DNA from 2 places in the Hyphomicrobium nitrativorans NL23 genome. Region 2 is predicted to be linked to the other one. Evidence: predicted binding sites of a transcription regulator. Region 2 holds the regulator's gene; the other holds the start of a gene.

Region 1 (5,732 bases), 1.7 Mb from region 2:
GCTCGACAGGAGTGCCGCGCCCGATCTCGACGTGGTTCGTGCCGGGCTCTCGGAGCGCTTCCAAGGCGTGACGCTCGACGATCACCGGCGCTGGCAGCAGCAAATTACCACCATCACTCACAGTTTCTCGCTGGGCGGCCTCGCGATCCTGGCGCTGGTCGCGATGGCCACGACGGCGATCATCGTCTCCGCGACCAGAAGTTCGATGGCGTCCAACCGCGAGATCGTCGAAGTCCTGCATTTCGTGGGCGCGACGGACCGCTTCATTGCGCGTGAGTTCGAGAAACATTTCTTCCGCCTCGGTGTGCGGGCCGGACTGGTCGGCGCCGGGCTTGCGATCGCCGTTTTTCTCCTGATGCCCACGATCATCCGCCTGCTCGGCGGGGGCGAGCTGACGCTTGCGGAGCTTTCCCGGCTCGTGGGGTCCGGCTCGCTGGATGTGGCCGGTTTCGTGCTGATGGGGATCGTGGTCGTTGTGGTGGCGGCCCTTTGCGTGCTCACCTCGCGCTGGGGCGTTTTTCGCATCCTTAACAGCCGCCCTTAACTGGGGTTAAGTGCGGCTCATTCTTCCTGTTTCATCAATTGGTGAGTGGGCTTGCCGCAACGGTCTTGTCACAAGGGCGACCAAATCAGCTAGTCTTCTCGGGGGGCGGTTGTGCGGCGACAGACCGCCATGTGATGTATGCCAGGGCCGAAAGGGCAGGCATGGTTCTGAGGCGTTTCCTGATTGGATCTCTGGGCGGGGCGGTCGCGCTGGTCGCGTTCGGCTTCGTGCTGTTTGCCAATGCGGTGACGCGGGAGCCCGAGCTTCAGAACGTGAGCGCCGACGGGATTGTCGTGCTGACGGGCGGTCAGACGCGCATTTCGGAAGCTGCACGGCTTCTCGAAGACGGGCGCGGAAAGCGTCTCCTTATTTCGGGTGTAAACCCGAAGGCCGGCCGGCCGTCGCTGATGCGGATTTCAGGGCTCGGCGAAGACATCTTCTCCTGCTGCGTCGATCTCGGCTATGCGGCTCTGAACACCGTTGGCAACGCGGCCGAAACGCAGCGATGGGCGGAAGCGTTCGGCTACGACCGGCTGATCGTGGTGACGGCGGCCTATCACATGCCGCGGAGCCTCGCGGAATTGGCCCGCGCCATGCCGAACGTGGAATTGGTGCCGCATCCGGTGGCGCCCGAGGGCATTCGGCGCAAGGTCTGGTGGCTGGACGCGGCTGCGACGCGGCTTCTGGCTGCCGAATACGCGAAATTCCTGCCGGCGGCCGCACGCCTGGTCGTGGCGCGGGGAATGTCCCCTTGGCAGCCTACGGCGGTTACGGCATCTTCTTCGGCTGTTCCCAAGTCTTGATCCGCTTCCTTCTGAGCTGACCTCGCCGTCCGATGCTGCTTCTCCGCTCACTCCTCTTCGCCTTGGCGTTCTACGTGACGACGGCGCTGTTTCTCGTGCTCGGCTCGTGGCTGCTGTTGGGCCCGCGGCGCTGGGCCATGGAGGGGCTGCGCATCCATGGGCTGGTTTCGGTGTGGCTGCTGCGCGTCATCGCGGGCACCAAACTTGAGGTGCGCGGCCAGCATCATGTGCCGAAGGGCGCGTGTCTCGTCGTCTCGAAGCACCAGTCGGCGTGGGATACGTTCGGGCTCGTGCCGCTGTTTCGCGATCCCGCCATCGTGCTCAAGGACGAGCTCAAGTGGATTCCGTTCTACGGCTGGTTCTGCGTGAAGTTCGAACACATCCTGGTCAAGCGCGACAGGGCGGCGGTGGCGCTCAAGACGATGATCGCGGATGCGCGCGACAGGGCCGAGCAGGGCCGGGAGATCGTCATTTTCCCCGAAGGCACGCGCCGGGCGCCCGGCGCGCCGCCCGACTATAAGCCGGGATATGTGGCGCTGTACGAGGGGCTCGGGCTTCCCTGCGTGCCGCTCGCGCTCAATTCCGGCGTGTTCTGGCCGCGCCGGAGCCTGATGCGATATCCGGGCACGATCGTCGTGGAATTTTTGGAGCCGATTCCGGCCGGGCTGCCGCGGAAGGAATTCCGCGAGATTTTGGAGGCGCGTCTCGAAGCGGCGGCGCAGCGCCTCGTCGAGGAAGGCCAACAAAGCCGGGTCCGCAATTGACCAGTTGACGTATGTGGCCCTTTACGGTATGTTGGTTCTCAGATGGAGGGAGCCGACATGGCAAAGCCGATCACGATCATTGAGTTCATGAAGATGTTTCCGGACGACGACGCTTGCTTGGAGCACCTGTTCCACGCGCGGTTCGGCATGGACCACCAATGCTCACGCTGCGGCGAGACTGGAAAGTGGAAGAAGCTCTCAAAGCAGCCTGCTTACACCTGCCAGTGTGGCAACCACGTCCACCCCATGGTCGGGACCCCGTTCCACAAGTCGCATACGCCACTCCAGAAGTGGTTCTATGCGATGTACCTGTTCACGACGACGCGCCACGGCGTTCCCGCCAAGGAACTCCAGCGCCAGCTTTCCGTGAACTACAAGACCGCGTGGCGCATGGGGCACGAAATCCGGAAGTATCTCGCCGCCGTCGATGGCGACACGCCGCTGTCCGGCCATGTCGAAGCTGACGAGACGTACCTTGGCGGCCGGGAGAAAGCGCGCAAGGGCCAAAGCCGCCTCACCAACAAGGCCATTGTGGTTGGAATGGTAGAACGCAATGGCGACGTCATTACCCGCGTCGTCCCGGACACGTCTCGCAATTCCCTTGAGGTCACGGTAACGGAGAACGTCTTGCCAGGGTCACGGATTTCGACCGACGAGCACAAAGGCTATTCTGACCTCAACAAGTGCGGTTTCCAGCACGAGACGGTCCACCACAAGAGCAAGGAATACGTGCGCGGCGACGTGCATACGAACACGATTGAGGGTTTCTGGGCGATGATTAAGCGCTCGATCCGTGGCACGCACATCCACGTCTCGAAAGACCACCTGCCTAAGTACCTCGGCGAGTTCGAGTTCCGGTGGAACCTGCGGCACCATCCCGAGGTGATGTTTCCTCTCCTTCTAAAGCGCCTTGGCTCATAAGCTGAAGGATCTTCAGGAAGCGTTCGCGGTCGGCTTCTGCGGGGTGTTCCTCGCAGAAGCGTTGGAAGTCTCCGCTCTCGCGGGCCTCTTCAAGGCTGAGGTATTTGCCGCGTGACATCTCTATTCCTCACCTTCTCGATCTCGGCGATCCGCGAAGTAGACTTCATTCTTGGCTCTGAACTTTGGAATATCTGACCAATCCAAGGACATTGCTTGCGCCTTGCTGACCTTAAGGTCTCGGTAGACCGGGAGCCCGGAATTCAAGTCCGGTGATGTATGAGGCGCGGCGCCCGCAATCGGGTCATCACTGAGAAACAGATAGGTGAATTGTGCCCGCTGCCAATAGGTCTTGGAGATCTTGTCTGGGGCCGGTCGCACCGGGTTTCCCACAAGATCCTCGACCCACTCGTCGTCTCTGACGGGGCGCCCCCAACAACGCAGTCGCCCAAGGGCCATATGATCCCGCACGACTTGGCCAACAGCAAGCCATCGCGGCTCGTCCATGACATCGGTATCAAGATAAAAAAATAGGTCTCTAATGGTCATGTCCGGACCGTCAGCATGTTGATTTTGCGCTGGTCCCGAAGTGGGCTTCTTCGTTCCAAAGAGCCACAACCGGATCTTCGGCCACCGAGACAAAAACGCCCACACGCCGATAGCCATGAGCAGAGAAAGAGCCCAATAGATTACCTGTACAGCTTCCGGGCTTGGGGAGGTCATGAGTAGCTCCCCCAAGACCTGCTCTGGCTGCCACCCCTTCCATCGGCAGAGCGCAAGGAAGATCTGGCCCACGATAACGCCAATAATAGGCTTGAGGACGTAATCAACCGCGACCTTGAGCATGCGCCCGCCCCTCTTCCGACTCGGCCATTCTGCCGTCGGAGGGAGGAATACGCTACATATCTAAACTGGTCAAATGCGGCCGGGTCACATAAGAACAAAATCGGAACATTTGTTGACGTCGGTGGGCTGAGCTCCTATATTTTGGGGGTGTACGGCGAGGCTCCGATGACAGACGCCCCCATGTTCCTGGCCCCGATCTCAGCGGAGATCTGGCGGCGCAAGTATCGGTTCGACGGTGAGACCCGGCTCGGGACGGTTGCGGGCGACGCGACGTTGTCCGACACGTTCCGGCGCGTGGCGCGGGCTGCGGCCTCGGTTGAGAAGGGCGGCAAGCGCGTCCGTGCGCGGTGGGAGCAGCGCTTCTATGACGCGATGGCCGATTTCGGCTTTGTGCCCGCCGGGCGCATCCTGGCAGGGGCTGGGACGGACCGGGACGTTACGCTTTTCAATTGCTTCGTCATGGGCCGTATCGACGACGACCTCGGCGGCATTTTCGAAAACGTGAAGGAAGCCGCCCTCACGATGCAGCAGGGCGGCGGCATCGGTCACGATTTCTCGACGCTGAGGCCGAACGGTGCGCTGGTGCGCAGCATCGGCGCGGATGCATCGGGTCCTGTGAGTTTCATGGACGTGTGGGACGCGATGTGCCGCACGATCATGTCAGCAGGCGCGCGGCGCGGGGCGATGATGGGTACGCTCCGCTGCGATCATCCCGATATCGAAGCGTTCGTGGATGCCAAGAGCGATCCGGAGAAACTCAGGAACTTCAATCTCTCGGTCTTGGTCACGGACGCATTCATTGCGGCGGTCCGCGAGGACGCGCCGTGGGATCTCGTGTTCGAGGGCCGTGTGTTCCGCACGGTGCGGGCGCGCGATCTGTGGGCACGGATCATGCGGGCGGCTTACGACTATGCCGAGCCCGGCGTGATCTTCATCGACCGCGTCAACGCGATGAACAACCTTGCCTACTGCGAGGAGATCCGCGCGACGAACCCGTGCGGCGAGCAGCCGCTGCCGCCCTATGGCGCGTGCCTGCTCGGCTCGATCAATCTCGCGCAACTCGTGTCGGCGCCGTTTTCGGATGCGGCGAAGATCGATGCGGAGACGCTCGAAGAGCGGGTGCGGATCGCTGTACGCTTCCTCGACAACGTGATCGATCTTTCGGGGTATCCCCTGCCAGCGCAGGCGGCGGAAGCGCGCGCGAAGCGGCGGATCGGGCTCGGTGTCACCGGGCTTGCGGATGCGCTGATCGCGATGGGCGTGCGCTACGGGACGCCGGAAGCGGAGGCATTGGCCGAGACGTGGATGGGCGCGATCGAGCGCGCGGCCTATCTCGCGAGTGCGGATCTCGCAGCGGAGAAAGGCGCGTTTCCGCTCTATGATGCGGAGCGTTTCCTTGCGACGCCGAACCTTAAGCGTTTGCCGTCTGAGGTGCGCGACGCCATCCGCCGCCACGGCATCCGCAACGGGTGCCTCACGTCCATCGCGCCCACAGGCACCATCTCGTTGTTTGCGGGCAACGTGTCGTCGGGCGTCGAGCCGGTGTTCGACTTCCGCTACACCCGGCGTGTGCTGGAGAAGGACGGGTCCCACCGGATGGAAGAGGTGGAAGACCTCGCGTATGCGCGCTACCGCAAGCAGGCAGGCACGGATGCGCCGCTCAGCCCTGCGTTTGTCACCACGTCCGAGCTTTCGCCGCGCGAGCATCTCGTGATGCAGGCCGCGCTGCAGCGGCATGTCGACAGCTCGATCTCGAAAACGATCAACTGCCCCGCCGATATATCCTTCGAGGATTTCGAGAGCATTTATCTCGATGCCTTCGATCTCGGTCTCAAAGGGTGCACCGTTTATCGCCCG
Region 2 (5,732 bases):
TGCCCAAGGCCAGCCACGCAAGCGGTAAATTTCCTTATAGAATTCATCCGGGAAGCGTTTGACCCACGCGGCAAGTTCGTGTCGGAGGTAGGCTTCAAGGATCTGTCGCAGCGCGTCTCGGTCACGGACTTCTTGGTAGCCCGTCGCTTCGTCGATGAGCGCGATGATGCCCACGATCGAGAAGCCACGCTGTAAAGCTTTGCAGGACTGGGCAATGTGCTCCTGATTAGGGAGCAGCTTTCCCTGCTCTTTCGCATCAAGAAAGACGTTGCAAACGTGGGGAAGGATTTTTGCGTCGTATCCGATCGCGATGTTGCCCCTAGTGCCGCCCGAACCCTTGGGGAGCCTAAAACGCACCGGAGTCCACGATCGTTCCAACTCATTGGAAATAAACGGAGAAATGTTGCTGGCGGCAAGAAAACCCGGCTTGTTGTCGATCGGGTCTTGACCCTTAGTCGGGTTCTTGTGTCGCCCTAGCGCGACGAACATACCGCGTTGAGTGATCAGCCGCGTCCCGTCCTGGAGGACCGCGCATGGGATCGTGATTTCTCCGAGTTTCAACTCACCGTAGTGAGTAGCCCGGGGGATATTTGCGTCCCAGCGAGCCGCAGCGCCGCGCTTTGCAATTTCGGCCCTTTCCTCGGCAGTAAGTGCCTCTGCTCGGGCATGGCCACCCTTGGCTTTCGCGCTCTCTTCCGCATCATTCATTGCAAGCATCCCATCCAATCTGCTTGCAGGTTGGACCCGAATCGGAAACTTTGCAAGCATATTTTGTTGGATGCTTGCAATTATGCTTGACGCTACGCATAATAGTTCATATATTAATGACATGAACAAACTGCCCTTAGCTAAGCGCGTCCAGATCCTCTCGCTTCTCTGCGAGGGATCGTCCATGCGCTCGATTTCGAGGGTGTGCGATGTCTCGATCAACACGGTTTCCAAGCTGCTCGATGAGGCTGGCCGGGCCGCTCTCGCCTTCCACGACGAGAACGTGCGCGGTCTCCAATCGCAGCGTATCCAGTGTGACGAGATCTGGTCGTTCGTCTACGCGAAGAACAAGAACGTCGTGGACGCCAAGTCTCCTCCGAAGGGAGCGGGCGATGTCTGGACGTGGACGGCGCTCGACGCGGACAGCAAGCTGATCTGTAGCTGGGCCGTCGGGCAGCGCGACGCATACTGGGCCTATGCCTTCATGGATGACCTGAAGGGCCGTCTCGCTAATCGGGTCCAACTCACGACGGACGGCCTCAAGCACTACCTCGTGGCCGTTGAGCAGGCTTTCGGCGGCACAGACATCGACTTTGCCCAACTCGTGAAGATCTACGGCGACGTTCCTAAAGGCCGCGGTGCGGAAGCGTCTGAGCGCAAGTACAGCCCGCCTGAGTGCATCGGTGCGAAGAAGACGCCTATCGTGGGTAAGCCGGACGCGAAGCACATCTCCACGTCCTACGTAGAGCGGCAGAACCTCACCATGCGTATGAGCATGAAGCGGTTCACCCGCCTGTCCAACGCCTTCTCAAAGAAGCTCGCAAAACCACCGTCACGCGCTCTCGCTCTACTTCTACTTTTACAACTGGTGCCGCATCCACAAGACGCTGCGCGTCTCGCCCGCTATGGCCGCAGGGCTTACGGACAAGCTGCTGTCGTTCGAAGACCTGATTGAGCGGATGGATGCGGTCGCTCCGAAGCCCGGCCGACCGGCGACCTACAAGAAGCGCGAATCAGGCAGAATCGCATAGAAGATATAGATGCTATGAGGTGATCATGCGGTACTCGCATCTCGCTTTTGTGCGCGCCAAGTACAGCATACTGCACGAAATTTTCTATCAAGCCCGGAAAGACCCTCTTTCATTTTACCCTGACCCGTACGGTCCCAGGCCCGTGCCGACAATTCTTGCGCATGAAGTTCTTATCTTCTGTGTGGCGCCCGACCCCAATGAGGCAATCGAAATCTCCATGTTTGGTCGGGATGGCGCTCCAAGCTGGGTGGACAGTTTTGAGGTCGTCGAGGTTGGTGTTTACTCCTGCCACGCACCGCGAGAAATGGTTTGGGATGAAGAATGGGAAGAGGAAATCGAAGTTCATCGCACGAGCGAGAGCATCGTGCGCGATCTTTTCCCAGTGTCCGAGCCACGACCTGCGAGGGCGCGAAAGCTACTCATTGTCCAGTGCCCGTCAGAGGCGGAAGAATCCGACGTTACTCGCCTTGATAATCGAGTTAGGCGGGCTCTCGTGAACGTTAGAAGCGTGTGGCAAGGCAAGCTCGTACGCGCGTACTGCTTTACACACGACCTTCGATGTCGAGACGTGGCAGAGGCATTGTCCGGCATTATCGACCACGATGAGGTTGACGACTACCTGATGGTCGAGCCTCTTGCCGTCCCATTCTCAAGTCTGCCTCTTTCACCGCTTAAGGATTGGGTTGAGCGGGATTTTGCCCGCCTTCCGAAGGCTACCTTGCCTCACCGTAGAACACGCAGATCCGGGCAGCGAGGCTCATGACTGCGGCATCGTCCAGCTTTCCAGCATCCAGAAGCCGGCTTGCACATCGCCGGCACTCAGCATCTGCCTCCTGCCAGTCCCCTTTGAACCGCTTGAGCATCATGGACGCCAGGGCGAATGGATGATCGTCCGGTATTCCGGACTCTCGCAATCGGGCAAGTACGCGAGACGGGTCAGCTAGCACGACGGTTCCCCCTACACGGAGATTCGCCGGTCTCGGTTTCTGGCGCCTTAACGCCCCAAATTTCAAACTGAGACACTACCTCATTACAGGTTGCGCTTGCAGAACGAGCCGGGAACGATTAGCGTACATTCACGATTTGTTTAGGTGAGTCTTACGACTCGGGTTTCGACGCGTCATCCGGCTTTGCGGATCGAGCCGGCACGGACAGGATACGGACGAAGGTCTGATTTCGGGGCTTGCGGCAGAAACGCCGCAGACAGGGATCGCCCGTTTTGATCCTCGCCGTTGTGGCGCATCGGCGTTCCCGTGAAGGGCGCGCCGCCGGAACGTCGTAGGCGGAATAACTCTCGGCCTTGGAAGTCCGGGCCTTGCACGGGAGGCATGAATGCTGACGTCGAAGCAGAAAGAGCTTCTGCTCTTCATCCACGAGCGTATGCAGGCCGATGGCGTCCCGCCGTCGTTCGACGAGATGAAGGACGCGCTCGATCTCAAATCCAAATCCGGCATCCACCGCCTCATCACGGCGCTGGTCGAGCGTGGCTTCATCCGCCGCCTGCCCCACCGGGCACGCGCCATCGAAGTGCTGAAGCTGCCAGAAAGCTCCACCGCACAGGCCGCAGAGGCACTCCGCCGCGTCGGATTCCAGCCGAGCGTGATCGAAGGCGCGAAATCGCGCGCGCCGGATATTTCGCTCCCTCCCTCGCACATGCTCGATAGCCGCACCGTTTCGGTGCCGGTGATGGGGCGCATCGCGGCGGGCGTCCCGATCTCCGCGATCCAGAACCACACGCATGACATCGCCTGCCCGCCCGACCTTTTGACCAACGGCGAGCACTTCGCCCTCGAAGTCAAAGGCGATTCGATGATCGAAGCCGGTATTCACGATGGCGACACCGTCATCATCCGTCGCTGTGAAACGGCCGAGAACGGCGACATCGTCGTCGCCCTCGTCGAGCACGAGGAAGCCACCTTGAAGCGCCTGCGCAAAAAGGGTTCGACGGTTGCGCTCGAAGCGGCCAATCCGGAATTCAAAACGCGCATCTTCGGTCCCGATCAAGTGGACATCCAGGGCCGTCTCGTCGGCCTCATCCGGCGCTACTGATCGGCAAGCGGAGCGGCGGAGCCGATGGAAGCGCCGGGCGACGCGTCGCGCGTGCGATTCGAGCGCCTCGGCCGCTCGGGGCGTTCCGTCCATGGGCGCACGCCGCGCCGTGCGGCCACCGATTCCGCCCGCACCACGCGGGGCGCGTTGCGGTCCGGGCTCTCCGCTTCGTCTTGAATATAAACCGCGTGCGCGCCGTTGCGCCGCAATGCCGCGCGATCGAAAACAGCGAGCGGCCTGTCGCACCCGCGCGGACGACGCGGCCCGCCGACAAGAATATCCGCATGCGCACAGTCTTCCGCCGTGGCGGAGGAATGGCGGGCAATCGCGATACGAAGCCCCTTTGTCTCGCCGATGCAGCCCGCCCCGTCGCACAAAAGACCGCGAGCCTCCCGCGCGGCGCGGGCCCCGCGCGCATCGCCATCGTGTTCGAGCCAGCGGCCGAGCTCGAAATTTCCGGACGCCCCGCGCGTGGCAACGAGCAGGCCGTCGGCGCCCCGCACCGCCACGAGGTCGCCCCCGCGTCCCACAAGAATATCCGGCCGTTCCTTTCCGCCAGCGAGCAGCGCGCCCGCGGCGATGACGGGAAGCCCCCAGAGCCGCCACCGCGTTTGCCAGAGCATCAGCCACAGCCCGCCCGCGACCATGAGCGCGAACGCGGTCCCGCGGATTTCCGGGATCACGCCCACCGCGCCCGGAAGCGCGGCGACGACGTAGGCCGTCCAGCTCATGAAATCGATTCCGAGCGCCATGATTGGCAGCGCCAGCCATTCGAGCCCGAACGGCATCAGGACAAGGGTGAGCAGCGCCGCCGGCATGATGACGATATTGACGGCGGGCCCGGCAATGAGATTGGCGAGCACGGCGTATTGCTGGCTTTTGTGGAAGTGATAGATGCCGATGGGCGCCACCGCGAGGCTCGCGATCACGGTCGAGAGCAGGATGCCGCCGAGAAAAACGACGCCCAGTTTCCCCCATCCGCCGAAAGTCGTTTGCTCTGTGCGCCGCCGGATCAATTCGTATCCGGCAATCAGCGCGATGACGGCCGCGAACGACATTTGGAAACCCGGATCGAGCAGGCTTTCCGGCATGACGAGCAGGATGAGAAGCGCCGAGAGCGCGACGTTGCGCATTGCGAGCGCCTGCCGGTCGAGCAGGACCGCGACGAACATGATCGAAATCATGATGAAGGCGCGGACGGTGGCGATTGCGGCCCCCGAGATGAGGAGATATCCGGTCGCGCCGACGAGACCGGCGACGGCCGCCCATTTCTTCGTCGAGATCCGCAGCGCAACGGCCGGAAACAGCGCGAGCAGAACCCGCGCCGAGAGAAACACGGCACCCGCCATGATCACCATGTGCAGGCCCGAGATCGACAGGATGTGGATGAGGCCGGAGTCGCGGTAGGCGTCGTTCGTCGCGTCGGTGATGCCGCCGCGCTCGCCCGTGATCAGCGACACGGCGATCTGGCCTGTCTCGCCCGGCACGACGGCGCGAATGCGCTCGCCGATTTCGAGCCGCAAGCGTTCGAGCGAAAGGCGTACAGCCCGCGTCGCGCTCTGCGCGTATCCTTCGGGCGGCGCTTCGATCTCGGCGGCGGCGAGCGCATAACCCGTCGCGCCGAGACCTTGAAACCAGGCCATGCGCGCGAAATCGTATCCGCCGGGCAATGCGGGCATCGGCGGCGGCCTCAAGGTTGCGCGAAGACGCACCGCATCGCCTGGCTTCAACCCGTCCCGCGTCTTCAGAACCCAGAGGCGCACCCGCTTCGGTGTTGCATCCGCCGATAGCCCGCGGATCGACGTCACGCGGAGGGTGAGCCGCTCGCCTCGTGTCGCGCGCGGCTCGATCAATTCCACGATGCCGCGCACGTCGGCAAAGCGCATCTCGTGGCCGAGCACCGGCGCGCGCGTCCATTCCGTTCGCGCTTTCGAAACGGCGAAG

What was found. Region 2 encodes LexA, which represses DNA repair genes until DNA is damaged. Its sites were predicted from a motif close to TGTTCNNNNTGTGTTCNG; they were not measured.
Region 1: the regulator LexA is predicted to act here: its motif matches at 3,966-3,983, upstream of W911_RS02815 (adenosylcobalamin-dependent ribonucleoside-diphosphate reductase).

What each region holds. Positions count from the first base shown of each region.
Region 1 covers NC_022997.1:604,790-610,521, forward strand. Annotated here, with positions in the region: gene W911_RS02790 (cell division protein FtsX) at 1-544, shown strand, start outside; gene W911_RS02795 (YdcF family protein) at 706-1,347, shown strand; gene W911_RS02800 (lysophospholipid acyltransferase family protein) at 1,380-2,111, shown strand; gene W911_RS02805 (IS1595 family transposase) at 2,169-3,032, shown strand; gene W911_RS18860 (hypothetical protein) at 3,022-3,147, shown strand; gene W911_RS02810 (hypothetical protein) at 3,153-3,875, opposite strand; gene W911_RS02815 (adenosylcobalamin-dependent ribonucleoside-diphosphate reductase) at 4,041-5,732, shown strand, end outside.
Region 2 covers NC_022997.1:2,328,675-2,334,406, forward strand. Annotated here, with positions in the region: gene W911_RS10850 (P63C domain-containing protein) at 1-717, opposite strand, end outside; partial or broken gene W911_RS10855 (IS1 family transposase) at 830-1,739, shown strand; gene lexA (transcriptional repressor LexA) at 3,072-3,788, shown strand; gene W911_RS10865 (ComEC/Rec2 family competence protein) at 3,782-5,732, opposite strand, start outside.